Regions from separate parts of the Photorhabdus antumapuensis genome, predicted to be linked through region 3. Evidence: predicted binding sites of a transcription regulator. Region 3 holds the regulator's gene; each other region holds the start of a gene.

Region 1 (6,274 bases), on a different contig from region 3:
ATTTATCTCCCTCTTTTAATACCCAACAGGAAGGATCTGTTGCCAATTGTTCTCTGTTTGCTTCATGAAAAGGAATTAATTTACCGTTATCTGCGCTGATAATCTCTCTGGCATTCCAGGGCAAGAAGAACCAATCATCTTTTTGTTTAAATTGATGATGGGTTTTTGCTAATGTTAGACGGAAATCTACGGCTTCATTAATTGCATTTTGTATCAGTCTTTGTCCCTGAGGGCCATCCATCATGGCAGCGCCAATTTCATTAGTGGCGATCAGCGAATATAGCGGTGAAGTTGTGGAATGCATCATATAGGACTCGTTGAAACGGGAATGTTCAACGGGTTTTTTACCATTGCGAATATGGATATAGGATGATTGTGATAATGCTGCTAACATCTTATGCGTAGATTGAGTGGCAAATATTGTCGGACCATGACTGTCAAAATCATTTGGGTCATCACGCATTGAGTGACGATGTTTATACATAGGGTTAAAACGAGCATAAGCAAACCAGGCTTCATCAAAGTGAATTTGATCAACACTTTTTGCGAGTAAATTTTGTGCTTGTTCTGCGTGATAACATATTCCATCGTAAGTACAGTTGGTCACGACCGCATAAACAGGTTTACTGTCTATTGCGATTGCTTTTAACGGATGTTCATCAATGAGTTGTTGGATATATTCTGGTTGAAATTGATCTCTGGGTATGGGGCCAATAATGCCATAGCGGTTGCGTTGAGGAATAAGATATACGGGTAAAGCCCCAGTCATTATTAAACCTTGTCCAATGGATTTATGGCAATTGCGATCGCATATAACAATCTCTTTCTCGCCAATAATGGCGCCCATGATAATACGGTTAGAACCCGAAGTGCCGTTAAGGACGCAATAACTTTGATGCGCGCCAAAAACCGTTGCTGCATATTCTTCTGATTCTTTAATTGCGCCTGTATGATCTAACAGTGAGCCAAGTGTTTTTCTTTCTATGCCAATATCACTCCGGAATAAGTTTTCCCCAAAGAAATTAATTAATTCTCTTCCTACTGCTGTCTTAGTAAGCGCGACACCACCCTGATGTCCAGGAGCAGTCCAGGAATATTCTGGTGATTCTTGGGTGTATTGCAGTAATGCGCGAGTGAAAGGCGGTAATAATTGAGCATAATATTTCTTAATTAGCGAACTGGCGCGAGAGGTGATAAATCCAGCCGTGTCTTCAAGCATCCAGACGAATTCATCTGCTAATCCCATGACTTCAAGTGTCAGCGTGTCGATGCTGGAATATTCCGCGGTCAACAATACCGGAATGGTTGTATTGTGTTTGCGTATTTCTTTCAGTAATTCTAAGACTTGTTTATGAGATTCATAATTATTATCTCCGGAAGTCCAATCAACAAAAATACAGCATAGTGAGGAATCAGAACAAACTGTGGCTATGCCATCTTGAAATGTCGCAGCCAGGATAACTGCGAAATTGTTCTTTTTTAGTGCTTCTATTAACTCTGTAAAGGCACGACCATTCGCCGTCGTCGAGCTAAATACATGGCTGCTGACGACCATAATTTTATTTTGTTCGTTAATATCTAAATTAATCATGATTTATCCTATGGGAGAGATAGTGTCCTGATGAATTTAATATGGTTAGCTGAATTAGCTGTCAAACATAATATAACTGAGGATATATAATGGCTGTAATTGACTCCTTAGAGCCTTATATTTGTTTACTTATTTTGGTTGGTTTTCTTGGGAAATTAATTTTTTCCGGTTTTCTTTGGCCTGTAAATATCCGACTAAACTAAGCTGATAACGGCGAATATTTTCAATATAGCGATAAGCTTCATGTCCACGGGCATAGCCATAGGTGGTATTTGTATAATATTTTTTCTGGCTTAATAGTGGAATCCGTTTTTTGACATCAAGCCAGCTATCGGGATTTCCTTTCTGTGATGCCGTCAGTTTGCGGGCATCTAACATATGTCCATAACCCATATTGTAAGCTGCCAGTGCAAACCAGATGCGCTCATCTTTAGGGATATTTTCAGGTAGTCGTTTCATTAGATTTTGCAGATAGATCGCGCCTCCCTGAATACTCTCCTCTGGATCAAGGCGATCAACGACGCCTAACCCTTTAGCGGTCTGGTTGGTTAACATCATCAGGCCACGCACACCCGTGGGTGAAGTTGCCTGTGGGTCCCAATGAGACTCTTGCCAGGCAATGGCAGCGAGCAGTTGCCAACTGATATCACCGGAATATTTTTCAAATAGTGGCCGATAGGTAGGCAGAATATTATCGATGGCACTTAGAAAAGAGAGTGTATCGAAATAATCAAATGAGTTGACGTGACCAAAGTATTTCTCCTCCAATCGTGGCATGACATTTTTTTCCGTTAGCTGGCTGAAAAAATCCAGCATGGCAGCATAAAGGCTGTAATCGTCAATGCGTTTTAAATACCATGTCAGCGGGTTATCTTCACTTACATCAAAAGCGACGGCCAGATTAGGATGAGTACGTTGTTGTAACGCGACATTAATCGAGTCACCTAACGTATAATCCAGTTTACCTTCTGCTACCTGTTCCAGTAGCTCGCGAGTGTTATATTGCGGCGTCTCCTCCCATTCGAGCTCAGGGAAGGACTCCGTTTTCATTTCTTTCAATGTGCTGGCATGAGCAGAACCAGAAGCGACCAGCAGTTTACCTTTTAAGTCGTTAAAAGAGCGAGGGCGTGGAGTTCCTTTGCGATAAATCAGTTGTTGGGATACAGAATAGTAAGCCGGACCTGTGCGGGTTTGATCTAGCCTTTCTTGATGATAGGTCAGGCCGGCGGCCAGAAAATCAGCTTCACCCTTTTCCAGGTCATCAAATAACTGATTGATATTTGTTCTAAATTTGATTTCTAATTTGACGCCAAGGTAATTAGCAAAGCGTTGTACCAGCTCGTAATCAAATCCATTTGGTTCTTTCTTACCGGTAAGATGGATCAGAGGTGAGCTAATGGTGCTGATCCGTAGCTCTCCTCTGGTCATGATCCTGTTAATCTGCTCCTGTTGTTTATTCGGCCAACTGATGTTCAGACTGATGATGGCGGCAGAAAAAAGAGCGATAACAATGATAACGAAATAATTTATTTTTATATTATTCAAACGGTTATCTCTGTATAACGCAATGTGGTGCTATGTGTAAACGCGCTATATTGTTATGGTTAAATTTCCAGTGATTGAGCATTTTGCGGAACAAAAACTGGCTGTGCAACTTAATTGATACTATTTGTATGGTCTGCCGATAGAATAATGGGCTTTAATAATCGTCACGCAAACGGTTTCGTCATGGGAGACAATCCTCTATAATGGCCTCATTTCCCCTTAGGCATCTATTAAGCTTTGCTTCTAAGATGAGAGAATTGATTACTATGAAAATTCTACGTGGTTCACCTGCTTTATCTGCATTTCGTATCACTAAACTTCTTTCTGTGTGCCAAGAACAGCAACTTCCGGTGGATGATATTTATGCGGAATATGTTCATTTTGCAGAGATTAATGCACCTTTGAGTGATGCTGATTCAGCGAAGTTACAACAATTATTAAAATATGGGCCTTCGCTGGCTGAACATGAACCCCAAGGTGTGTTGCTGTTAGTGACGCCTCGTCCGGGAACGATTTCCCCGTGGTCTTCCAAAGCAACCGACATTGCTCACAATTGTGGCCTGTCCCAGGTTGTGCGTCTGGAGCGTGGCCTGGCTTATTACATCCAAAGTGGTGAAATGAGTGACGCACAGTGGCAAATATTGTCATCACAGCTGCATGATCGGATGATGGAAACGGTCTTTACTCAATTGGAACAGGTGGAAAAATTATTTTCTCGTCAGCAACCCGTTCCGTTAAAACGCATTGATATTCTGCAAGCAGGACGCAGTGCGTTAGAAACTGCCAATATTGAACTTGGATTGGCGTTGGCCCCGGATGAAATTGATTATCTGATGGACGCTTTCCAGAAATTAGGGCGCAATCCAACAGATGTTGAACTTTATATGTTTGCTCAGGCTAACTCAGAACATTGCCGTCATAAAATCTTTAATGCTGATTGGATTATTGATGGTCAGACGCAGCCAAAATCGCTGTTTAAAATGATTAAAAACACCTATGAGCAGACACCTGATTATGTCCTGTCAGCCTATAAAGATAATGCCGCTGTGATGGAGGGATCTTCTGTTGGCCGTTTCTTTGCCAGTGCGGAAAACGGTTCATATGATTACCATCAGGAGCAGGCTCATATTCTGATGAAAGTGGAAACGCATAATCACCCGACTGCGATTTCTCCTTGGCCGGGTGCATCGACAGGTTCTGGTGGTGAAATCCGCGATGAAGGGGCGACCGGTCGTGGTGCTAAGCCAAAAGCGGGTCTGGTGGGATTTTCGGTATCCAATCTGCGGATACCGGGTTTTGAACAGCCGTGGGAAGAGGATTTCGGTAAACCGGAGCGTATCGTTAGTGCTCTGAATATCATGATGGAAGGCCCTTTAGGGGGCGCGGCATTTAATAATGAATTTGGTCGTCCGGCGTTGTTGGGTTATTTCCGTACCTATGAAGAAAAAGTAAACAGTCATAACGGCAGCGAATTACGTGGTTATCACAAACCCATCATGCTGGCGGGTGGGATCGGTAATATCCGTGATGAACATGTCAAAAAGGGTGAAATTTCTGTTGGCGCAAAACTGATTGTGCTCGGTGGTCCGTCCATGAACATTGGCTTGGGTGGGGGTGCCGCATCTTCTATGGCATCCGGGCAATCCGATGCTGATCTGGATTTTGCTTCGGTGCAACGGGATAACCCGGAAATGGAGCGCCGTTGTCAGGAGGTGATCGATCGCTGTTGGCAGTTAGGTGAAAACAACCCGATCCTGTTTATTCATGATGTGGGTGCGGGTGGGCTTTCCAATGCCATGCCTGAGTTGGTCAGTGATGGTGGTCGTGGTGGACGATTTGAGTTACGTAAAATTCTTAATGATGAGCCGGGGATGAGCCCGCTGGAAGTCTGGTGTAACGAATCACAAGAGCGTTATGTGCTGGCTGTTGCGCCGGAACAACTTCCGCTGTTTGAGGAGATTTGTCGGCGAGAGCGTGCGCCTTACGCCATTATCGGTGAGGCAACAGAGGAGCGTCATTTACGGCTTAATGATGAACACTTTGATAACCAGCCAATCGATATGCCTCTGGATGTACTGCTAGGTAAAACGCCAAAAATGTTGCGTAATGTCAGTACATTAAAAGCGAGCGGTGAAAGCCTTGAGCGTCGGGATATTGATCTGGCAGAAGCGGTGAAACGCATTATGCATTTGCCGGCTGTGGCAGAAAAAACCTTCCTGATAACGATAGGTGATCGCACTGTGACAGGCATGGTTTCTCGTGATCAAATGGTGGGTCCGTGGCAGATTCCGGTTGCCGACTGTGCTGTTACCACTGCCAGCCTTGATAGCTACTATGGCGAAGCGATGTCTATGGGTGAACGTGCGCCGGTCGCTTTGCTGGATTTTGCTGCTTCCGCTCGAATGGCGGTCGGTGAAGCTCTGACCAATATCGCTTCTGCTTATGTCCAGAACTTAAAACGCATTAAACTTTCAGCTAACTGGATGTCTGCTGCGGGTCATCCTGGCGAAGATGCCGGTTTGTATGCAGCGGTTAAAGCGGTGGGTGAGGACTTGTGTCCTGCGCTAGGGTTGACTATTCCGGTGGGTAAAGACTCCATGTCGATGAAAACCCGTTGGCATGAACAAGGTGAAGAGCGTGAGATGACGGCACCTTTGTCACTGGTGATTACCGCTTTTGCCAGAGTGGAAGATGTCCGCCGTACAGTCACGCCTGAACTTTCCACTGATGAAGATAATGCGTTATTGTTAATCGATCTGGGTCAAGGGAAGAACACACTGGGCGGTACCGCATTGGCACAAGTTTACCGTCAATTGGGTAATAAAACTGCGGATGTACGTAGTGCTGAGCAATTGGCTGGTTTCTTCAATGCGATTCAGCAACTGATTTCGGAACAAAAATTACTGGCCTATCACGACCGCTCTGATGGTGGTTTACTGGTAACCTTGGCTGAAATGGCTTTTGCCGGGCATTGTGGTATTGAAGCTGATATCAGTGTATTTGATGAGGATATTCTGGCGGCCCTCTTTACCGAAGAGTTGGGTGCTGTAGTTCAGATTCGAGCATCGGATAGAGGATTTGTTGAAAGCGTTTTAGCAGAACATGGCCTGGCCGATTGCGTGCATTATCTGGGTAAAG
Region 2 (6,274 bases), on a different contig from region 3:
ATATTTTAATCACCGGAGGAACAGGCTTGATTGGTAGCCGTCTGGTTTTCCAGCTTCTTTCCCTATCCCATTCCATTACCATTCTGAGCCGCTCACCACAAAAAGTGTACTCTCTGTTCAGTAAACAGGCTGAATGCTGGACCACTCTGAAAGATAAAACCGATCTCAACGATTTTGATGCCGTAATCAATCTTGCGGGCGAACCCATAGCAAACAAACTGTGGACTTCAACGCAAAAAGAGAAGTTGTGCCAAAGTCGCTGGACATTAACAGAGCAACTCAGCAAGCTCATTAATGCCAGTCAGACACCACCAGAAGTCTTTATTTCCGGCTCTGCGGTAGGCTATTACGGGGATCAGGATCAGACAGTCGTTACAGAGCATGAGCCACCCCATGATGAATTTACTCATCAGCTCTGTAAGCAATGGGAACAACTTGCATTACAAGCAGCCAGTGATAAAACCCGTGTTTGTCTTTTGCGTACTGGTGTTGTACTGGCAAAAAACGGCGGAGCACTGAAAAAAATGCTCCCCCTGTTCCGTCTTGGGCTTGGTGGCCCTATGGGGAGCGGAAAACAGTATCTGCCCTGGATTCATATTGATGATATGGTGAATGGCATCTATTACCTATTAATGACGCCTGACTTGAGTGGTCCTTTTAATATGACCGCCCCTTATCCAGTACATAATGATCAGTTTGCCGCAACATTGGGAGAAGTATTGCACCGCCCTACCATTATTCGAACACCTGCTTTTGTGCTGAAATTACTCATGGGAGAAGCGGCGGCACTGGTACTAGGCGGACAACAGGCAATACCGCATAACTTGGAACAAGCAGGTTTTGGCTTCCGCCATTTTCAACTAAAAGAAGCGATTGAAGATCTATTAGACACTAAATCTCAACGCTTTTAGCCCCTTGCCAGCGGGTAAATAGATCATGAGGTAGCTCGATATCAAACTGATCGAGCACTCGGTTAACCGTCTGGTCAATAATATCCAGAATCTGTTGAGGCTGATGATAAAATGCAGGCACAGGCGGCATAATCACCGCGCCAATTTCTGCCGCCTGAGTCATCAACCTGAGATGCCCCAAATGCAACGGCGTTTCTCTCACTCCAAGCACCAGTTTACGACTTTCTTTCAATACGACATCTGCTGCTCTGGTCACTAATCCATCAGTATAACTGTGGACAATACCTGAAAGGGTTTTCATTGAGCATGGCAGAATTACCATGCCCGAAGTTTTGAATGAACCCGAAGAGATGGCAGCAGCGATATCTCTGTTGTCATACACAACATCAGCCAGCGCCTGCACATCCCGTAAACTATAATCTGTTTCAAGTGCCAGTGTCTGCCGAGCGGAATGACTGATGACCAGATGTGTTTCTACCTCTTCAACTGGTTGTAAAACTTGCAGTAGCCTTACGCCATAAATAGCCCCGCTTGCTCCTGTAAGTCCTACTATCAATCTTTTCATTTTTCCCTCATGCAAACACCGAGCAGCTACCTAGATTCTAAAGGTAATCAACCTTCATTATAAATATCCAGATTTTCGATTTCATTCTGATTATTCAGTTTTGCTTCATCGTCTTTACGCAGATTCTCCAGATAATAGAGATAAGTCTGGTCAACGTCTTTGGTAACATAAACACCATTGAATACTGAACTCTCAAACCCATCAACATCCGGGTTTTCTTCACGAACAGCGTCGATCAGATCCGTTAGATCCTGAAATATCAATGCATCTGCACCGATGAGTTGGCGAATTTCATCAACTTCACGCCCATGAGCAATCAGTTCATTTGCATTGGGCATATCAATGCCATAAACATTCGGAAAACGCACTTCCGGTGCTGCCGAAGCAAGATAAACTCTCTTCGCGCCGGCTTCACGAGCCATATCAACAATCTGTTCTGACGTTGTACCACGTACAATAGAATCATCCACCAATAGCACATTTTTATCACGGAATTCTGCGCGATTAGCATTCAGTTTACGACGGACTGATTTCCGGCGTTCCTGTTGCCCAGGCATGATAAATGTCCGGCCAACATAACGGTTTTTCACAAATCCCTGACGATAGGGTTTATCGAGTATGCGGGCAATTTCTAACGCGACATCGCAAGATGTTTCGGGGATTGGAATAACCACATCAATATGCAAGTCTTCCCATTCGCGGGCAATTTTCGCCCCTAATTTATGCCCCATCCGTATGCGGGCGTTATAAACCGAAATTTTATCAATAAAAGAGTCTGGGCGAGCCAAATAGACAAATTCAAATAAACAGGGAGTCAGAGAAGGATTTTCAGCACATTGACGAGTAAATAACTGACCTTGTTCAGTAATATAAACCGCTTCACCTGATGCCACATCCCGCAAGAATTCAAAGCCAAGGGTATCCAATGCAACGCTTTCAGAAGCGACCATATACTCACTACGGCCATCATCCAAAGTACGCTTACCTAAAACCAACGGACGAATACCATGCGGATCACGGAAAGCGACTAGTCCATGACCGATAATCATCGCAATGCAGGCATAAGCACCACTCACCTGTTTATGCATTGCCGCTACCGCCGCAAAAATATTGTCAGGTTCTAGTGGATAGCGCTGGAAATAATCCAGTTCATTAGCAAAAACATTGAGCAAAATCTCAGAATCTGACGTGGTATTCACATGGCGACGAGCATTCTCAAACAGCTTTTTCTTCAACACATGAGCGTTCGTCAAATTACCATTGTGTATCAGTGTAATACCAAATGGAGAGTTCACATAAAACGGCTGAGCTTCCGATGCACTGGAACTGCCTGCTGTCGGGTAGCGAACATGACCAATCCCAATCGTTCCCTGTAAACGCAGCATATGCCGAGCTTCAAACACATCTCTCACTAAGCCATTGGCTTTGCGTAAACGAAACCCATTGTTACCATCAATAGTGGCAATGCCCGCAGCATCTTGCCCACGGTGCTGAAGCACCGTCAACGCATCATAAATCGACTGGTTAACCGGTGTAAAACCGACGATACCAACAATACCGCACATGTAGTTTTTCCTCATCAGCCAAACGGAGAGGTATATTTCTCCGGCAAGAAACTTGACGCATTTTGCAGGTAGTCAAAGAACCACCTTATGATATGACTGAACTGCGGGATCAATTGTGACTGTTTCCAATCCTCACTTCGAGCCAATGGTGTAAATGTATCCAGAAAAAACAGAATAGCAGCAACAATCAACACACCACGCAATGCCCCAAAGCAGATCCCCAATACTCGATCAGTACCTGACAATCCAGTCCGTTGCACAAGAGAACCTATCACATAGTTCACTACAGAACCGACAATCAAAGTAGCAATAAACAGCAACGCAATAGCAATCCCGTTACGCACCAATTCATCTTCAAAACGAGTAAAATAGACCGCTAAGTAAGTATAGAAATGGCTTGCCACAAAGAAAGCACATCCCCAGGTGACCAGTGATAATGCCTCACGAATAAACCCACGAATCAGGCTAACTAATGCCGAGAAGCCAATAATCGCGATAATAACGTAATCAATCCAAACCATGTTTTAATTCCAAAATAGACACCTCGGCATCCGTTTCAGGTGCATTCTAACAGAAAACGAAAACGTTTGCGCAGCAGATTTCCTATCCCACGGAAAATAATTAAGGCGACGAATTTGAATAATCATCATCGCCGCAGTCACTTAATATTTATTTCTTCATGATAGTTGTCCTATTTGTCACATAGGCATCACCCACTTTTATTACGGCCTGTAACTCCTTACCTGCCCTTGTAACCCAGTCAAACTTTTCAATTCTGATAATGCCGAGTCAAGTTGTTGCTTAGAAGCATTCGGACCAACATATATTCTCGTTAATTGCCCCTGAACCGGAGATGAAGGAACTGTATAAACCTGATAACCAGACAAACGCAGTCTGGCAACGATTTCATCTACCTTTCCGGCATTTTTCAAAGCACCCAGTTGTACAATGTAAGCCTGCCCTTGAGGGGTTGTCTCAACCGGTTTAACTTCAGGTTTCGGTTCTGGCTTAACGTCTGGTTTAGATTTCGCCGGCGCTGGCGGCTTGGCATCTGGTTTTGGTTCAAGCTTGATCTGTGGTTGAAGTTTCAATTCTGGCTGAACAGCAGGAGGTACTATCAGCGCGGGCTGAGGAGCAGTAACCAATGGTATTTCCGGCTGCTCCAGTGTTTCTGGCAGCAATGCCTCTGTCTCATCTTCCAGAGGCACTGATAATATTGGTGGATTAAGAGGAGGTATAGATTCGATTTCTTGCTCATCCCCAGGCTTTGGCACCAGAGGAATTGATGCAAACTTATCTTCATTATATTTCTTGTTGCCGTCTAACAACGCAGGCAGCACAATGACACCCAATGCTACCAATACAATTGTACCAACCAAACGATTCTGAAATTTACTTGCCACTTCCCTTCTCCCTGTCCAGAGCCTCCATGACATACGCTACTGTGTGGAATGAACCACAAACAACAACAATATCTTGCTCATCAGCATCAGCCATCGCCTGATACCAGGCACTTTCCACATCAGTAAATACCCGTGGCTGTTCAAGATGCTGAGCCAGTGTCTGTGCATCTGCACCACGCAGTTCAGTCAACGGAGCGCAATACCACTCATTTATTTGCTGTGACAGGCAAGTCAGTGTACCGGCAATATCCTTATCACCTAACATACCCACTACACCAAGGATTCTACTGCCCGGCTGACGGGGTAACTGGGCCAATTTCTGTACCAGATAAGCCGCCGCATGGGGATTATGCGCCACATCCAAGATCAACAATGGATTTTCACGAACTATCTGGAAACGCCCAGGCAACTGTGCATTCTGTAGCCCTTGATGGATTGCACTCTCATTAATAGCTCGACTGACTTTATCATCTTGTTGTAACAGGCAACAAATAACACCCATCGCCGTTGCGGCATTCATCAAAGGAACATTTGGTAAAGGTAGATTGCTAAATAGCCTATCATCAGATTGCCAGTGCCAGTTTTTATCCTGTCGAGAGAAACGCCAGTCAATGCCACAACGGAACAACTTGGCTCCTAATTCACCCGCAACTTCCGCAATAGAAGATGGCATATCCGGCTCGCCAACCACGGCAAAGCGATCTTTACGGAAAATCCCTGCTTTCTCACGACCAATATGTTCGCGATCGGCACCCAACCAATCAACATGATCAATTGCAATACTGGTAATAGCGGCAATATCGGCGTCCACAATATTTGTCGCATCCAGTCGCCCACCTAAGCCTACTTCTAAAATGACTACATCCAGACAAGCTTGTTTAAACAGTTGCAAAGCCGCTAATGTGCCATATTCAAAATAAGTCAGAGAAATATCACCGCGACGAGATTCAATATCCGCAAATACACGACAGAATTCCTGTTCAGGTAACTCTTTACCCTGAATACGAACTCTTTCGGTATAACGTACAAGATGCGGAGAGCTGTAAACACCCACTCTCAGCCCAGCCGCTAACAGAATAGATTCTATCGTGCAACAGGTAGTACCTTTACCATTAGTACCGGATACAGTTATCACCTTAGGTGCAGGATTAACTAACGCCAAAGTTCGGGCAAGTTTCCCCACACGCTCAAGCCCCATATCAATGGCCTTAGTATGCAGGTTCCCAAGGTAGGAAAGCCACGTCATCAATGGCGACGTGGCTTGAGGAATTTGTAAAGTATCAGACATCTTCTTTATTGGTACTTATTTGAATATCCGCCTCAACATCAGCGGGTTCTGCCACAAATTCAGCAACAATTGGCTTAGTACCTGGCTGCGACTGATGAGTTAGTTTAGAAAGTAAACTGGCAAGTGTGTCACGCATTTCAGGGCGACGAACTATCATGTCAATTGCCCCCTTTCCCAGCAAAAATTCACTACGCTGGAAACCGGACGGTAATTTTTCACGAACGGTCTGCTCAATAACCCGTGGCCCGGCAAAACCAATCAATGCCTTTGGTTCAGCAATATTAATATCACCTAACATCGCCAAACTTGCTGAAACACCACCCATTGTCGGATCAGTCATGACAGAGATATAAGGCAAACCACGTTCCTGCATTTTTGCTAAAGCAGCACTGGTTTTCGCCATCTGCATCAGTGACATCAATGCCTCTTGCATACGTGCGCCACCACTGGAAGAAAAACAAACCAGAGGACAATTATCTGCCAACGCTTGTTCTACGGCACGGACAAAACGGGCACCAACAACCGAAGCCATGGAACCGCCC
Region 3 (6,274 bases):
TCTACCAACGACAGGTTCCAAAAGCTGAATCGCGTTGCGGTCAGTCAAATGGAGATCCTGATAGAAAACAAATCCATTGAAAAACTTAAACAATTAAAATAGGCCGTTCATGCGAATTGGGTATATATACCCTTCATCTTTCAAACTACTGCTTTGTTGGCTGCTTCCACTCACCCCAGTCACATCGTTATCTATGCTCCTGGGGATTCGTTCACTTGCCGCCGCGCTGCAACTCGAAATCTATTAGGTATATAAGTGATGAAAAAATTACTCTGTCGCGTTTTCGTCCTGAGAACGATATTTATCAGCAGTTTCTTTGATTAATGTTTGTAACTCACCACGCTGATACATTTCAATGACAATATCGCATCCACCTATCAATTCACCTTCCACCCAAAGCTGAGGAAAAGTTGGCCAATTAGCATATTTTGGCAATTCTGCACGAATATCTGGATTTTGCAAAATATCTACGTAAGCAAAACGTTCACCACACGCAGATAAAGCTTGAACCACCTGCGCAGAAAAGCCACAACTTGGCAATTTAGGAGAACCTTTCATATACAATAAAATCGGGTTTTCTTTAATTTGGCGCTCAATCTTCTCAATAGTCGTCATTTTTATTTCCTTTAAACCAACAGTATGTTGATAACCAACATCGTCACAATATTGCGGAGAATACCATTTTCTCTCATTAATATGCATCCTGATCTTTTCTTATCCTGGCACAAATGACATCATTTCCACTGTTATTTATCGTAGAAATTGTTAAGATGACCATAAACTTACCGACACAGCAGTGAAAAATTTTTAGTTCTGGGCGTTAATTAACTGGGCATTTGTTGCAAAAAATCTGGCTTAACAACTATCAGATTAATTTATTATTATCTGTTTTAACACGCAAAGGCAAAGGGCAGATAAACCATTGAGACTATCTGCCCAATTACCCTTCAACGTAAAGCCCAATTTTTAAATCATCCAATCAGTTCAAAATATCAGGCAAAGATCAAGCAAAGAGCGGCAAAAATGGCAATCATCACCAACGTGCTGACAGCAGTAAATAAACCAAGCTTCAAATCGGTATTCATAAAGCCTCCTCAGAATAAAAAGTTTATAACGACAAAAACCAGTCTATTGAGATGGTTAATTGCCCTTACATAAGGAAAAGCATAAATAGCGATTACCACACATTTTATAACACTGATTATTGCTTTCACTTTTGAGCCAGATCAGACAAAATCCAGGATTTATCGCTAACTTATTGCCAGCCCCTCTATGTAAAGGGCTAGCAAGCGATTAACAAAGCGTTTTAAATTTAGACCAAAAGGTCAGGAGTCTTTCACCTCATGGCAACGATCAAAGATGTGGCTAAGCACGCTGGCGTCTCAACCACCACCGTATCCCATGTTATTAATAAAACCCGCTTCGTCGCTGAAGATACTAAAGCTGCTGTTTGGGCTGCTATTAAAACACTGAATTATTCACCCAGTGCCGTTGCTCGCAGTCTGAAAGTTAACCACACAAAATCGATCGGATTACTGGCAACGTCCAGTGAAGCCCCCTATTTTGCTGAAGTCATTGAGGCTGTTGAAAACAGTTGTTATAGCAAAGGCTATACGCTGATTTTATGTAACTCACACAATAACATTGATAAACAGAAAGCCTATCTAGCCATGCTGGCACAAAAACGTGTGGATGGACTGCTAATTATGTGTTCAGAATATCCGGAACAGTTGTTGGGAATGTTGGAAGATTATCGCAATATTCCAATGGTCGTCATGGATTGGGGACAGGCCAGAAGTGATTTCACCGATACTATTATTGATAATGCATTCCACGGCGGTTATCTGGCTGGTCGTTATCTTATCGAACGAGGTCATCGTGATATTGGTGCGATCCCCGGCCCTCTGGCACGAAATACCGGAGGCGGCCGTCATCAAGGATTCTTAAAGGCATTAAAAGAAGCTAACATTCCGATCAGAGAAGAGTGGATTATTCAGGGGGATTTTGAACCAGAATCGGGCTATAAAGCCATGCATCAAATCCTGAATCAAAAACAGCGCCCAACTGCGGTTTTCTGCGGCGGAGATGTTATGGCCATGGGGGCTATTTGTGCTGCTGATGAATTAGGATTACGCGTCCCACAGGATATTTCTGTCATCGGTTATGACAATATACGCAACGCTCGCTATTTCTCTCCGGCATTGACCACCATTCATCAGCCAAAAGAACGATTGGGGCAGATGGCGTTTTCCATGTTACTGGACCGAATAATCAATAAACGTGAAGATGCACAAACTATTGAAGTACATCCACGCTTGGTTGAGCGACGTTCTGTCGTGGATGGTCCATTTATCGACTATCGTCGTTAATCCGCTTTATTCATCTTGAAGCCATTCAGCATTAAGAGTTTCACTATCGCCAAGATAGTCAAGCAGCCAACTTAATGCTGGAGAATGGCTGTTTTGAACCCATGCCAAACAACATGGACTGTCTGGTAAAGGCTGTTCCAATTCCAGCACGGCTAGTTTATTCTGCCGAATAAGCGGCATTGCCCTATGTTCAGGCACCATTCCCACACATAACCCTTCGTTTAGACAAGACAGACCAGACTCCCAATCAGGCACCACCAATCGGCGCTGATTATCCAGATTCCAAGTGTCACGCTTCGGTAAATTACGGGATGTATCTTCAAGGCACAAACTTGGATAAGGCCGCATTTGGTCATCAGATAGCGGACCCGGCAACTGGGTCAGCGCATGGCCTGCGCTAACCACACATAGCCAGGGCATAAACCCCATATCTCGGAAACTATATCTTTCCCCGACTGGAACTACCCGGGTTGCACCAATTGCAACATCCACTCGACTATTCACCAGTGCGTCCCACACACCATTAAACACTTCCTGATGAATAAAAAGTTCTATATCAGGAAAATGGTGGTAAAAATCAAGAATAAGCTGGCGACTACGCGCTGGTTTGACAACGAGATCAATTGCAATACTAAATTGCCCTCGCCAACCGTTTGCAACTTGTTGACACTGGTGACGAGTGTCAATCATTTTTTTGATAACAGAACGAGCTTCTTTAATAAAAATAGCGCCTGCCTCAGTTAATTCCACATCCCGATGACGACGCTCAAACAACGAAACAGCAAGCCACTCTTCCAGTTGTCTTACAGTATAACTGATCGCAGAAGGGACACGGTGAAGCTCCGATGCAGCGGCACTAAAACTGCCTGTTCTGGCAACCGCATCCACGACTTCAAGTGAATATTCCGACCACATAATTTCACCTTTCAATTTTTTTCACAGCACTATGCAAATATTACCATTTCACAAGTAAAAATCACGACATATAGAATATGTGTCAATATTGTTATCTCCCTATCACTGCAAATTATTTCAATCATGACATTCAAAGAGAGTAATCAAATGAAAAACTCAAGTCAGTTCATGTTCTACCTTGCAGGCTTGAGTATGCTAGGTTATCTGGCTATTGATATGTATCTGCCAGCATTCGGCACTATGCAACAAGAATTAGAGACATCGGCAGAAGCAATCAGTGCCAGCCTAAGCATCTTTCTTGCAGGTTTCGCCTTTGCTCAACTTTTGTGGGGGCCTCTTTCAGATCGCTTTGGCAGAAAACCGATTATCATCACCGGGCTGTCCCTGTTTTCTATTGGCTGTCTGGGTATGATGTGGATAACAGACGCCACCCAACTTTTAGTTTTGCGTTTTATCCAAGCCATAGGTGTTTGTTCAGCCGCAGTCTCATGGCAAGCATTAGTGATTGATCGCTATGAGGCCAATCGTACCAAACATGTTTTTGCAACGATTATGCCTCTGGTTGCGCTCTCCCCTGCCCTGGCACCTTTGATGGGAGCCTGGCTGTTACAACACGGCGGCTGGCGCATGATTTTCCTAGTCTTACTGACAATCACATTATTACTGTTGTTTTTTACGCTGTTCTTGCAAGAAAATCGCAAAAACCGTGAAACTCAAGCGCCAACAAATAATGTCTCTTTCCTTACTCTACTGAAATCACCGCTATTTAATGGCAACGTTCTGATATTTGCATCATGCAGCGCCGGCTTTTTTGCCTGGTTAACAGGCTCACCTTCGATTCTCGGAAAGATGGGATATACCCCGGATGACATCGGTCTGAGTTATATACCTCAAACGCTGGCCTTTATCGTTGGAGGTTATGGATGCCGCAGTATTTTAGCCAAAATAAAAAGTGAGATTATTTTCCCTTATCTGTTAATTGGCTATGCTGTCAGCATGATTGTGCTCTATTTAATTGCAAAATTTAGCGAGCCAACTCTATTCACCATTCTGGTACCTTTTTGCTTTATGGCTGCGATGAATGGTGCGTTATACCCAATTGCAGTAGCAAACGCTTTATCCGCTTATCCACAAGACAGTGGAAAAGCCACTGCATTACAAAACACGCTTCAATTAGGACTCTGTTTTATTGCCAGCCTGATTGTATCAGCATTTATCAGCAATCCACTTATATCCACAACCACTGTCATGGTTTCTACCGTTGTTCCGATGGCATTAGGATATTTTATACAGCGGAAAAAAAACACTGATCGCCGCATTCAAACAGTTGAACAAAATTCCTGATATTAATCAGATTGTTATATATACCTAATAGATTTCGAGTTGCATCGCGACGGCAAGGGAGCGAATCCCCGGGAGCATAGATAACTATGTGACCGGGGTGAGTGAGTGCAGCCAACAAAGAGGCAGCTTGAAAGATAACGGGTATAAATAAAGGCTGCTAATTATCAATTAATTGCAGCCTTTATTTATTAATTGATAAAACAATTTTACGCTTTTATACTCAATACGTTCCCTATTATAAATAACCTGGAATTTGAGGTTTTCAGTAGCAATGACTGCCCCCATTAAACTCATGGATTAGTCATCTTTAAGATTTTTTACTTTGATTCTTTGTTATTTTTTGCATTTTGCGTCTTAGCATCCTGCTTTATTAGCTAAGTGCCTATCCCATAGGCGTAATTGTTGCAGGCAGTTTGGACACGGACAGCGCGGAAAAACCGGAGCGTACACGTAGTACGTGAGGATTTTGAGCACTGCCCAAGTTCGCTCTTTATGGCAAAGAAGGGCAAATAAAATAGCCCTATTGGGATAGGCAGTAAAACGAGCTCCTCAATATTCCATCACATTAACGTTGGAGAGTATATGAGTTCATCCTGTATTGAAAACCCGAAAACAGCCATTAACTCCTGGCAGAGAATTGCCAATGAGATGCTAAAAGAAGCAGGTATTCAAATTAATGGTCACAATCCTTATGATATCCAGATAAAAAATCCTAATTTCTATAAAAGAGTTTTACAACAAGGTTCGGTAGGATTAGGTGAAAGTTATATGGATGGCTGGTGGGATTGTGAGCGGTTAGATATTTTCTTTTATCGCGTTTTACGCGCTGGATTAGAAAATAAAATGCCTAATAATTTCAAAGATACGATGAGAATCGCAATAACCCGCTTACGTAATCTACAAACGCCAAAACGGTCATGGATTGTCGGTCATCAACATTATGATTTAGGAAATGATCTTTTTACCCGTATGCTTGACCCTTATATGCAATATTCCTGCGGATACTGGAAACAAGCTGAAACACTGAAACAAGCTCAGCTTGATAAGTTGAAACTTATCTGCGAGAAATTAGAACTCTCTCCAGGTATGACCCTGCTGGATATTGGCTGTGGTTGGGGTGGGCTATCGGCTTATGCTGCTAAAAATTATGGTGTTTCCGTAACAGGTATAACTGTTTCAGCCGAACAACGGAAATATGCACAGAAACAATGTAAGAATCTGGATGTGAAGATCATTCTGAAAGACTATCGGGATTTACATGAGCAATTCGACAAAATTGTTTCTGTCGGTATGTTTGAACACGTTGGCCCTAAAAATTATGCGACTTACTTCGACGTTGTTCAAAGAAACCTGAAACCTGATGGCTTATTCCTGCTACATACTATTGGTTCCAACAAAGCTAAAGTCAGTGCTGACCCGTGGATCAGCAAATATATTTTTCCTAATGGCTGCCTGCCTTCTATTGAGCAAATAGCCCACACCAGTAAAAGCCGTTTTATTATGGAAGATTGGCATAACTTTGGCGCAGATTATGACCGCACATTGATGGCCTGGCATAAAAGATTTATTGCCTGCTGGCCTGAAATACAAGATAACTATAGTCCAACATTTAAACGCATGTTTAGCTATTATCTGAATGCCTGTGC
Region 4 (6,274 bases), on a different contig from region 3:
ACAGTTCTAAAGGTGAAGATACTAAACTTCAATCAACGGATAGTATATTGCGCAGCATGCCAGGAACTTATACGCAAATTGATCCGGGGCAGGGAACGGTGACGGTTAATATTCGTGGATTAAGTGGATTTGGTCGGGTGAATATGATGGTTGATGGTGTTAGCCAGAGCTTTTATGGTACATCACCCACCAGCATAACACATAGTAATAGTCTTCAGAGCCAGTTTGGCTCATTAATTGATCCTAATTTTATTGTTGGTGTGGATATTAGTCGAGGACAATCTGATGGTTCTGATAGTGTCAACGCATTAGCGGGTAGTGCTAATTTCCGCACAATTGGTGTTGATGATGTGATATTCAGTGGCAATACATTGGGAATACGGACAAAAATGCTCTATGGCGATAATGGCATTGGTCATAATGGCATGATTGCCGTCGCTGGTAAAACACAGGCTTTTAGTTCTGAAGGATCAATTGGCGCTATGCTGGCTGTCAGTGGGCATTCAATTGATGCTAATTATAAAAATGCTGACGGAATATCAAGTGATGAATTTGGTACCGATAAATCTTTTAAACAGAAACCCAATTCTCAATTAATGAAGTTAAATATTAAGCCAAATGAATTTCATGATATGGAGCTGAGTGGCCGTTTGTATCACAATAAATTTACTCAGCGTCATATTGATAGTGAGGATTTTTATCTGAAATACAACTATAAGCCATTCAGTGAGTTGGTTGATATGAAATTGTTGGTTAGTACCAGCGGAAGTGATCAAATCTATAATTCTGCACTTAATGCATTGACAAACAGCAAAACTAAAAATAAATCAAACGCTATTAATCTTAATAACATCAGCCGTTTTAATTACGGCGATACCGATTTTGAGTTGATATTCGGTGGTAAATTGATGAAAACTGAATATAGTAAGACAACTGATAGCGTTTACTCTGATATAGAAGATGAAGAAAAAAAGAAAAAATATGAAAAGACAGATAGTGAAGCAAAAGAAAATAATAGTTTTGCCCCAAGTGGTAAACAAGATATTGCCAGTATTTATAGCGGGTTAAAAATTAATCGTGATATTTACCAAGTTAATATTAATCTTAATTATATGGATTATAGTGTAAAGGGCCATAAACCAGCCTGTGAGTTACGCGTTAATTGTTTCCCTCAAGGTGAAAGTAAACTAAATTTGAAAGAGCGTGGATTTAATCCAAGTATTTTGCTGTCAGCGGAAATTATTCCTGAATTTCAGCCTTTCGTGAGTTATACCCACTCTATGAGAGCACCGAATGCGCAGGAAGTTTTCTATGGCAATGAAGGTGGCGCATCGATAAATCCATTTTTGAAAGGAGAAAAATCGGATACTTATCAAATTGGTTTTAATAGTTACCGTCCAGACATGATTGTAAAAGGAGATACTTTCCGTCTGAAAGCAGCTTGGTATCATACTAAGATAAAGAATTACATCAGTAGTGATTCATATACTCTGTGCAAAGATGGCAGGATATGCCAGTATTCTAAATTATCAGAAGAAGATTGGAAGCATGTTGATGCAAATTTCGGTATGTATATTTATAGCAATAGCATAACCCCGGTGATAATGCGCGGCTATGAAGTCTCTGCTGATTATGATGCCGGTGTATTTTATAGTAAATTGGCTTATAGCCGACAAAAAACAAGCCAACCGACTTCTATTTCTACATCGATTTTTGGTGCAGATCCTACATCAGAATTACCTGAAAGTTTTTTGACTTTGGATACAGGAGGTCGTCTATTGGGCGAAAAACTACGGATTGGAACAATAATTAAATATACCGGTAATTCCTATAAGCTAGATTCAGATCCTTATAATCAGGACAGTGATGGGCGAACGGTGATGGAAAAGGAGAGAAAAATTCCCATTGTGGTCGATTTTTACGGTGATTATAAAATAAATAAAAATGTGCTGTTTAAATTTTCAGTACAGAATCTGACAAACAGAAACTACTCTGAAGCACTTAATCGTATGAGTAATACGGCTGCATTAATGGATAAATCTACTTCGGCTATGCAAACTGCTCGGGGCCGGACCTATATTGTCGGCGCAGAAATCCGTTTCTGATTATACCTGTTATCTTTCAAGTTGCCTCTTTGTTGGCTGTACTCACTCACCCCGGTCACATAGTTATCTATGCTCCCGGGGATTCGCTCCCTTGCCGTCGCGATGCATCTTGAAATCTATAGGGTATATAGGAAAAATAAGTGGCAAAGGAGTGCCACTATTTCAGATTTGCAGATCGTTTTTTCCGTTCTTTCTTGATTTTCAACACTTCACTTTCAATCCAGCCATCTTGTAAACGGGTATTCAGGACATCACCAACATGTACCTGTTTGGTTTGTTTCAGTAATTTTCCATCCGATGTTTGACTGATGCTGTAACCACGGGCCAGTGTTGCCAGAGGGCTAACGGCTTCCATCCGCGAACAGGAAATGGCAAATTTTTCTCTGGAACGGCTGATTTGCCTTTCAATCACTTGTCTTAACCGAAAATCTTGTTGCTGAATCTGTTGGCTATATTGGTGGATCTGCTGGCTAGGTTCAGCGTACCAGAGCCGTTGCTGTAATTTCTCATAAGCCAAGCTGTTTTGCTTTAAGTGCCGTTGCAAGCTGTCAGTGAGTCGCTGGCGTAAACTGACCAGCAAGTTTTGTTGACGAGCCAGACGTAAATGAGGATGTTGTTGCTGTAAACGATGAGATAACAGACTGAAAATACGCTGTTTCTGGGCAAAGAAGTAATCCATTGCCATTTCCAGTCGTTGTTGTTGCGACTGAATTTGACGTAGCAATTCGAGTTGATTACGGCTGACTAACTCAGCGGCCGCTGATGGTGTCGGGGCGCGCAAATCTGCTACAAAGTCAGCAATGGTGACATCTGTTTCATGACCGACTGCACTGACTATCGGAATATCACTGTGGAAAATGGCTCTGGCGACTCGTTCGTCGTTGAAACTCCATAAATCTTCCAGCGAGCCACCACCACGCCCAACAATCAATACATCACACTCCTGCCGCTCATTCGCTAATTCAATAGCTCGAATAATCTGTAATGGTGCTTCTGTGCCCTGAACCGCTGTCGGATAAATGATGATGGGCAATGATGGATCACGGCGCTTTAAAATATTCAAAACATCATGCAGGGCAGCGCCACTGGTTGAAGTAATTACACCAAGCTGTTGAGCAGGAGATGGCAGCGGTTTTTTGTGGCTTTGGTCAAATAATCCTTCGGCATCGAGTTTTTGTTTCAATAGTTCAAACTGTTGCTGTAACAGCCCATCACCGGCGGGTTGCATACTTTCAACAATAAGCTGATAGTCCCCTCTTGGTTCATAAAGTGTGATTGCCGCGCGAACCAAAACTTGCTGACCATTTTGTGGCTTGAATGTCACCCGTTGATTACTACTGCGAAACATTGCCGCCCGCACTTGGGCACGCTCATCTTTCAGCGTGAAATACCAATGCCCGGAGGAGGGCTGAGAAAAATTGGATATTTCAGCGCTTAGCCAAATTCTGCCCATTTCCATTTCGAGCAGTTGTCGAACCGTCTGATTAAGACGACTGACAGAAAAAATTCCAGTGTTAAAAGGTAGTGACATGTGAGAAAGATCAAATTTCAAAACAAGAACTTAATATATTGATACTAACGTGCGTTATGAAGTAAGCAAGAAATTTTTTAATAAAATGCTGGAGGCAACCGATTACGTTCTGTATAATGCCACGGCAATATTTTATTCCTTAAGTTTTTCGCAGCCTGGTGAGATATTGCTTATGTTACGAGTTAAAAAAGAAGCTTTAACCTTTGATGATGTTCTGTTAATTCCTGCTCATTCTACCGTTTTACCTAACACTGTTGACCTGTCTACTCAACTGACCTCTACCATTCGCCTAAAAGTTCCTATGTTGTCTGCCGCTATGGATACCGTTACTGAATCCGGTTTGGCTATTGCATTGGCTCAGGAAGGTGGCATGGGTTTTATCCATAAAAATATGTCTATTGAGCGTCAGGCAGAAGAAGTTAGCCGAGTTAAAAAACATGAGAGTGGTGTTGTGACAGATCCAGTCACTGTGGTATCTGAAACAACGCTGCGTGAAGTTAAAGAATTGACAGAACGTAATGGTTTTGCGGGTTACCCGGTTGTCACTGAAGGAAATGAGTTGGTTGGTATTATTACTGGCCGTGATGTACGTTTCGTTACTGATTTGGATCAGCCTGTTACTGCGGTAATGACGCCTAAAGAGCGTCTGGTGACAGTAAAAGAAGGTGAAGCCCGTGAAATTGTGTTGCAGAAAATGCATGAAAAACGTGTTGAGAAAGCGCTGGTAGTTGATGAAAACTTTCATCTGCTCGGCATGATCACGGTTAAAGATTTCCAGAAAGCAGAACGTAAACCGAACGCCTGTAAGGATGAACATGGTCGTTTACGTGTTGGTGCTGCGGTTGGTGCTGGTGCCGGCAATGAAGCGCGTATTGATGCATTAGTTGCTGCTGGTATTGATGTTCTGCTTATTGATTCATCGCATGGTCATTCTGAAGGGGTACTGCAACGTATTCGTGAAACCCGTGCTAAGTACCCAAATCTACAAATTATTGGTGGTAACGTGGCGACTGGGGAAGGCGCAAAAGCGCTGGTAGCGGCTGGCGTCAATGCGGTTAAAGTCGGTATTGGTCCCGGTTCTATCTGTACTACCCGTATTGTTACCGGTGTAGGGGTGCCACAAATTACCGCTATCTCTGATGCCGTTGAAGCGTTGGAAGGCACCGGTATTCCAGTTATTGCTGATGGTGGTATTCGTTTCTCTGGCGATATTGCCAAAGCCATCGCTGCGGGAGCGTCGTGTGTCATGGTGGGCTCCATGCTGGCAGGGACAGAAGAGTCACCGGGAGAAATTGAGCTGTACCAAGGACGTTCATTTAAATCTTATCGTGGCATGGGATCATTAGGAGCGATGTCTAAAGGCTCTTCTGATCGATATTTCCAAACTGATAATGCTGCCGACAAGCTGGTACCGGAAGGCATTGAAGGCCGTGTTGCCTATAAAGGTTTGCTGAAAAACATTGTTCATCAGCAAATGGGAGGCTTGCGTTCCTGTATGGGGCTGACTGGCTGTGCAACTATTGATGAATTGAGAACCAAAGCAGAATTTGTTCGCATTAGTAATGCTGGTATTCAGGAAAGCCACGTTCACGATGTCACCATTATCAAAGAGTCTCCAAACTACCGGTTAGGTTTGTAATCCATATTTATTGTGGCCCGTATAAGGGCTACTTATCTTTATTTGTTACTTGTTTTTTTGGAATTCACCGCACATGACAACTAATATCCATCAACACCGCATTCTTATCCTTGATTTTGGTTCGCAATATACTCAATTGATTGCTCGCCGTATCCGTGAAATCGGGGTTTATTGTGAACTTTGGGCATGGGATGTCACAGAAGAGCAAATCCGCGAATTCAACCCAAGCGGCATTATTCTTTCCGGTGGCCCGGAAAGTACCACAGCACAAGGAAGTCCACGTGCACCTGAATATGTTTTTAACGCTGGCGTTCCGGTTCTGGGTGTTTGCTATGGCATGCAAACAATGTCGGTACAGTTCGGTGGTAAGGTAGAAGATTCTACTGAGCGTGAATTTGGTTATGCTCAGGTTGAGATTAAAGCGGAAAGTGCATTGTTCCGTGGGATTCAGGATTCATTAAATGCGCAAGGTAAACCATTATTAGATGTATGGATGAGTCATGGTGATAAAGTCACTGCAATTCCTGAGGATTTTATCACTATCGCCGGCACTGATACCTGTCCATTTGCCATCATAGCAAATGAAGAAAAACGTTTTTATGGTGTGCAATTCCACCCGGAAGTCACCCATACCCATCAGGGGCAGCGTATATTGGAACGTTTTGTTCTGGATGTATGCCAATGTAAAGCACTGTGGACACCTGCTTCTATTATCGAAGATACCGTTGAACGCCTGCGTGAACAGGTTGGTGAGGATCACGTTATTTTGGGACTGTCCGGTGGTGTTGATTCATCTGTCACCGCATTGTTATTGCATCGCGCAATTGGTAACCGCCTGACCTGTGTATTTGTTGATAACGGTTTGTTGCGTTTGAATGAAGCTGATCAGGTGATGGAAATGTTTGCCGGAAAATTTGGGTTGAACATTGTTCATGTTCCTGCGGAAGATCGTTTCCTTACTGCACTGGCTGGCATCAATGATCCGGAAGAGAAACGCAA

The links. The regulator PurR, encoded in region 3, represses purine synthesis genes. The targets are predictions, from matches to a motif close to CANGCAAACGTTTGCNTG.
Region 1: the regulator PurR is predicted to act here: its motif matches at 3,302-3,319, upstream of purL (phosphoribosylformylglycinamidine synthase).
Region 2: the regulator PurR is predicted to act here: its motif matches at 3,618-3,635, upstream of cvpA (colicin V production protein).
Region 4: the regulator PurR is predicted to act here: its motif matches at 3,728-3,745, upstream of guaB (IMP dehydrogenase).

What each region holds. Positions count from the first base shown of each region.
Region 1 covers NZ_JAHZMK010000007.1:88,873-95,146, reverse strand. Annotated here, with positions in the region: gene KZ793_RS00975 (Orn/Lys/Arg family decarboxylase) at 1-1,591, opposite strand, end outside; gene mltF (membrane-bound lytic murein transglycosylase MltF) at 1,721-3,136, opposite strand; gene purL (phosphoribosylformylglycinamidine synthase) at 3,403-6,274, shown strand, end outside.
Region 2 covers NZ_JAHZMK010000015.1:191,254-197,527, reverse strand. Annotated here, with positions in the region: gene KZ793_RS06885 (TIGR01777 family oxidoreductase) at 1-911, shown strand, start outside; gene KZ793_RS06880 (UbiX family flavin prenyltransferase) at 892-1,476, opposite strand; gene purF (amidophosphoribosyltransferase) at 1,524-3,041, opposite strand; gene cvpA (colicin V production protein) at 3,056-3,562, opposite strand; gene dedD (cell division protein DedD) at 3,764-4,444, opposite strand; gene folC (bifunctional tetrahydrofolate synthase/dihydrofolate synthase) at 4,434-5,732, opposite strand; gene accD (acetyl-CoA carboxylase, carboxyltransferase subunit beta) at 5,725-6,274, opposite strand, start outside.
Region 3 covers NZ_JAHZMK010000018.1:42,296-48,569, forward strand. Annotated here, with positions in the region: gene KZ793_RS07975 (hypothetical protein) at 1-102, shown strand, start outside; gene KZ793_RS07980 (Grx4 family monothiol glutaredoxin) at 268-615, opposite strand; gene purR (HTH-type transcriptional repressor PurR) at 1,344-2,369, shown strand; gene punR (DNA-binding transcriptional activator PunR) at 2,376-3,284, opposite strand; gene punC (purine nucleoside transporter PunC) at 3,432-4,628, shown strand; gene cfa (cyclopropane fatty acyl phospholipid synthase) at 5,211-6,274, shown strand, end outside.
Region 4 covers NZ_JAHZMK010000010.1:108,994-115,267, forward strand. Annotated here, with positions in the region: gene KZ793_RS02595 (TonB-dependent receptor domain-containing protein) at 1-2,105, shown strand, start outside; gene xseA (exodeoxyribonuclease VII large subunit) at 2,263-3,636, opposite strand; gene guaB (IMP dehydrogenase) at 3,809-5,275, shown strand; gene guaA (glutamine-hydrolyzing GMP synthase) at 5,349-6,274, shown strand, end outside.